DNA from 2 places in the Streptomyces sp. NPDC059248 genome. Region 2 is predicted to be linked to the other one. Evidence: predicted binding sites of a transcription regulator. Region 2 holds the regulator's gene; the other holds the start of a gene.

Region 1 (2,391 bases), on a different contig from region 2:
CGCGGAGGTGGTGGTCGTGGACATCGCCCGGGAACCGGGGGCGACCCCCGCCGCCGAGGTCCGCTTCCCGGCGCCTTGGCCGCGCGCCGACGCCTCGTACGCCGTGTCGCCGACCGCCGACCTGGCCGTCTTCGCGGGCCCTGACGCCGTATGGGCCGTGGACCGGGCCGGGGACGCGGTGTGGGAGGTGAGCCACCCCGCCCGGCCCTCGTGGTCGGGCGGCGGATCGGTCGGCTTCGCCGCCGACGGGAAGACCGTCTGGGTCCATGTGGTGGCCGGCGGGAAGGAGGAGTGGCTGGTGGTCGACCCGGCCGACGGCACGGTCCTCGCCCGTGCGGAGACGGGAACCTCCGCCGCCGGCTCCGTCCACGTACCGCACCCGGACCCCGGGCAGATGGGCCTGAGCATCGGGGAGGGGCAGGACGGCGCGCCCCTGCGGTGGGGCCGCTGGAACGGCAGGACGCTCACGGTCGATTCCTACGGCGCCGACGACCTCGTCCTGTTGGCCGTCAGCCCCGGCGGCGGCCTGCTGCTGGCCGTCGACCACGACCAGAACACCGTCACGGTGCACCGCGCCGGGGACGGTTCGGTGGTGGGCGGCGTTCCGGCGGCCGAGGTCCCCGCGCACCCCGACGCCGACCCGGCGGACGAGGCGGACGACCCCGGACCGTGCTTCGACTACGCGGGCGGCTTCGTCGACGAGGACACGGCTCTGGTGGGAACGGTCGAGAGCGACGACGAACATGGAGCGGGCCGCCACTGGCTCCTCGACACGGCCCGGCCGGCGCTGATCGGGCAGCTGCGCTATCCCCTCGCGATATCCGGCTACCCCCAGCCCCTCGGCGACGGCACCTGGTGCACCGCGTCCCCCGAGGAAGGCGTCCTCCACCACTGGACGCGGGCGTAGCCGCCCGGCGGCTGTGCCGGGCCCGGCGGGGCGGTCCGCGCGGTGCGCCCGCGGGCGATCGCTCACGGCGAACAGTGGAGGGGGAACAATGCTCCCTCCCCAAGCATTGAGTCCACATAGCTCAAGTTCACTGCCAAAGGGGAGATCATGGCTGCTGAGTCCGACGCGTTCACACCGTTCACCCTGCCCGTGCTGCCGCTCGACGACGAGGTCGTGCTGCCCGGAATGGTGGTGCCGCTGGATCTGACCGATACCGAAGTACGGGCCGCGGTGGAGGCCGCGCAGGCCGCCGTCCGTTCACGGAGTGGCAGCAAGCCGGAGGTACTGCTTGTTCCCCGGGTGGACGGGACGTACGCCGCGACCGGTGTGCTCGGGACGGTCGAGCAGGTCGGACGGCTCTCCGACGGCGACCCCGGCGCGCTCATCAAGGGCCGCGGCCGGGTGCGGATCGGCGCGGGCACCACCGGCCCCGGCGCGGCCCTCTGGGTGGAGGGCACCCGGGTCGACGAGACGCTGCCCGACCCCCTGCCCGGACAGGTGCTGGAGCAGGCCAAGGAGTACAAGGCCCTCGTCACCGACTGGCTGAAGAAGCGCGGCGCCTGGCAGGTCGTGGACCGCGTCCAGCAGATCGACGACATCTCGCAGCTCGCCGACAACGCCGGCTACTCGCCCTTCCTCACCGTCGCCCAGAAGATCGAACTGCTCGACACCGCCGACCCGGTCGCCCGGCTGCGGCTCGCCACCGAGCAGCTCCGCGAACACCTCGCCGAACAGGACGTCGCCGAGTCCATCGCCAAGGACGTCCAGGAAGGCGTCGACAAGCAGCAGCGGGAGTTCCTGCTGCGCCGCCAGCTCGACGCCGTCCGCAAGGAGCTGCGCGAACTCAACGGCGAGCAGGAAGGCGAGGAGTCCGACGACTACCGGGCCCGCGTGGAGGCCGCCGACCTGCCCGAGAAGGTGCGCGAAGCCGCCCTCAAGGAAGTCGACAAGCTGGAGCGCGCCAGCGACCAGAGCCCCGAGGGCTCCTGGATCCGTACCTGGCTCGACACCGTCCTCGAACTGCCGTGGAACGAGCGCACGGAGGACGCGTACGACATCGCGGGCGCCAAGGACGTCCTCGACGCCGAGCACGCCGGCCTGGAGGACGTGAAGGAGCGGATCACCGAATACCTGGCCGTGCGCAAGCGGCGCGGCGACCGGGGCCTCGGAGTCGTCGGCGGCCGCCGCGGCGGCGCCGTGCTCGCCCTGGTGGGGCCGCCCGGCGTCGGCAAGACCTCGATCGCCGAATCGGTCGCCCACGCCATGGGGCGGAAGTTCGTCCGGGTCGCCCTCGGCGGGGTCCGGGACGAGGCCGAGATCCGCGGCCACCGCCGTACCTACGTCGGCGCCCTGCCCGGCCGGATCGTGCGGGCAGTCAAGGAGGCCGGGTCCATGAACCCCGTCGTCCTCCTCGACGAGATCGACAAGGTCGGGTCCGACTTCCG
Region 2 (2,391 bases):
GGCATGAACGTCCGCACCTGCCGGGCCCATATCGCCAAGCTGGGGTCCTCCCTGGGCAGCGGCAGCCGTACCCAGCTGGGCTTTCTGATCGCCCAGTCGGGGATCCTCGCACACGAGACCCAGCCCACGACCCCGCCGACCCCGCCGCATCCGCCGTCCGCCGCCGACTGACGCACCAGCACCAGCGTCCGGACCCGCACCCGCACCGCGGTGACTCCCCGCTTCCGTACCGATCCGCACGGGAGCGGTGAGCCGCAAGAATCCGGTCACCGCGGTGTCCCGGGGGCGCGGACGGCCGCGTTCACCCGGCCCCGCGGCCCCCGGCGGACTGCGGCGGGAACCGGACGGAGCGTGCGCCCCTCCATGAGCGCCCGGGGCGTACGCCCTCGGGGACACCCCTCAGGGGGCGCCGATTCGCACCGGCAACCCTCAGCGCGAACGACCGAGCCCCCGCGGGCGCTCCGGGGAGCGGCCCGACGGGGGCTCGAAAGGCGCACGAGGCGCGACGGACGGCCGGGTTACTCGCCGGCCCGCTTGGGCCGCCACACCACCAACGCGCTCGCCTGCTGCACATCCTGATACGGCACCAGATCGCGCCGGTACGAGGCATGGACCTGCGACTCGCGCTGCCGCATCGCCGCCGCCGCGCCCTCGACCGCCGCCGACAGCTCGGCGACCCGGGACTGGAGCGCCGCGACCTGGTTCTCCAGCTCGATGATGCGCTTGATCCCGGCGAGGTTGATGCCCTCGTCCTGGGACAGCTGCTGCACCGTACGGAGCAGTTCGATGTCCCGGGCGGAGTAGCGCCGTCCCCGGCCGGCCGTACGGTCGGGGGAGACCAGGCCGAGCCGGTCGTACTGCCGGAGCGTCTGCGGGTGCAGCCCGGAGAGCTGGGCGGCCACCGAGATCACGTACACCGGTGACTCGTCGGTCAGTTCGTAGGGGTTGCGGCGCCTTCCGTCCATCGTCCTCATGCTCCCTTCGCGGCCTCGAACAGCTCGGCCCTCGGGTCCTCGTCCGCGGTGGCCTCGCGATAGGCCGCCAGCGCTTCCTTCGCCTTGCCGCTCAGATCCCTCGGAACCGTCACTTCCACGGTGACCAGCAGATCGCCGCGGGTGCCGTCCTTACGGACGCCGCCCTTGCCGCGGGCCCGCATCGTACGCCCGTTGGGCGTGCCCGGAGGCAGCTTCAGGGTGACCGGCGGACCGCCGAGCGTGGGCACCTTCACCTCGCCGCCCAGCACGGCCTCGGTGAAGGTCACGGGCACGGTGACCGTCAGGTTGTCGCCCCGGCGGCCGAACACGGGGTGCTCGCCGACATGGACGACGACATAGAGGTCACCGGCGGCTCCGCCGCGCTCGCCCGGGGCGCCCTTGCCGCGCAGCCTGATCCGCTGGCCGTCGGAGACGCCCGGCGGGATCCGTACCTGCATGGTGCGCGACGAGCGGGCGCGCCCGCTGCCCTTGCAGACGTCGCAGGGGTCCTGGGCGATCAGCCCGCGGCCCTTGCAGTCCACACAGGGGTCGGTGAGCGAGAAGGAGCCGCTGCCGCCGCGCGAGACCTGTCCGGTGCCGACACAGGTCGGGCAGACCCGGGGGTTGCCGTTCTTGTCGCCGGTGCCCGAACACGCCTTGCACGGCGCCGAGCTGGACATCCGCAACGGGACGGTGGCCCCGTCGACGGCCTCGGTGAAGCTGAGCGTCACCTCGGACTCGACGTCCTGGCCGCGGCGGGGCTGGACCCGGGTGCCGGTCCCCCCGGCACCCCGGTTGAACAGCCCGCCGAACACATCGCCGAGCCCGCCGCCGAAGCCGCCGGCGCCACCGCCCTGCCCTCCGGCCTGGGCGCCTCCGAAGAGGTCGCCCAGGTCGAAGTTGAAGGTGTTGCCGCCGGCGCCGCCGGGACCCGCCCGGAAGCCGCCGTTGCCGAAGAGGGCGCGTGCCTCGTCGTACTCCTTGCGCCGTTTGGCGTCGCCGAGTACGTCATTGGCCTCGGAGATCTCCTTGAAGCGCTCCTCCGCCTTGGTGTCGTTCTTGTTGGCGTCCGGGTGGTACTCGCGGGCGAGCTTCCGGTACGCCTTCTTGATCTCGGCCTCGGTGGCGTCCTTGGGGACGCCGAGGACCTTGTAGTAGTCCTTCTCGACGAAGTCCTTCGTGCTCATCGACGTCCCTCCTCCCGGGCGGTGTCGCGCACGCTCCGTACGCGTACGCCTCCGTGTGCGTCAGCCCTCTTCCGGGCCACCGCTCTCCTCGCCGTCGGCCTTGCGGCCACCGGCCTCGGCGCCCGGCTGGGGCTCGGACTCGTCGTCCGCGCCCTCCTTGGCGGCGGGTCCGGCACCCGGCTGGGGCTCGGCGACGGCCACCCGCGCGGGGCGGATGGTGCGCTCGCCGA

What was found. Region 2 encodes HspR, which represses chaperone genes until heat shock. Its sites were predicted from a motif close to TTGAGNNNNNNNNNCTCAA; they were not measured.
Region 1: a site for HspR is predicted at 1,014-1,032, ahead of lon (endopeptidase La). Genes of this name have one in related genera too.

Annotation. Positions count from the first base shown of each region.
Region 1 covers NZ_JBHYZV010000032.1:45,001-47,391, forward strand. The annotation lists gene ACFXG1_RS16215 (hypothetical protein) at 1-907, shown strand, start outside; gene lon (endopeptidase La) at 1,055-2,391, shown strand, end outside.
Region 2 covers NZ_JBHYZV010000001.1:83,241-85,631, reverse strand. The annotation lists gene ACFXG1_RS00410 (helix-turn-helix transcriptional regulator) at 1-171, shown strand, start outside; gene ACFXG1_RS00405 (heat shock protein transcriptional repressor HspR) at 519-965, opposite strand; gene dnaJ (molecular chaperone DnaJ) at 971-2,161, opposite strand; gene grpE (nucleotide exchange factor GrpE) at 2,222-2,391, opposite strand, start outside.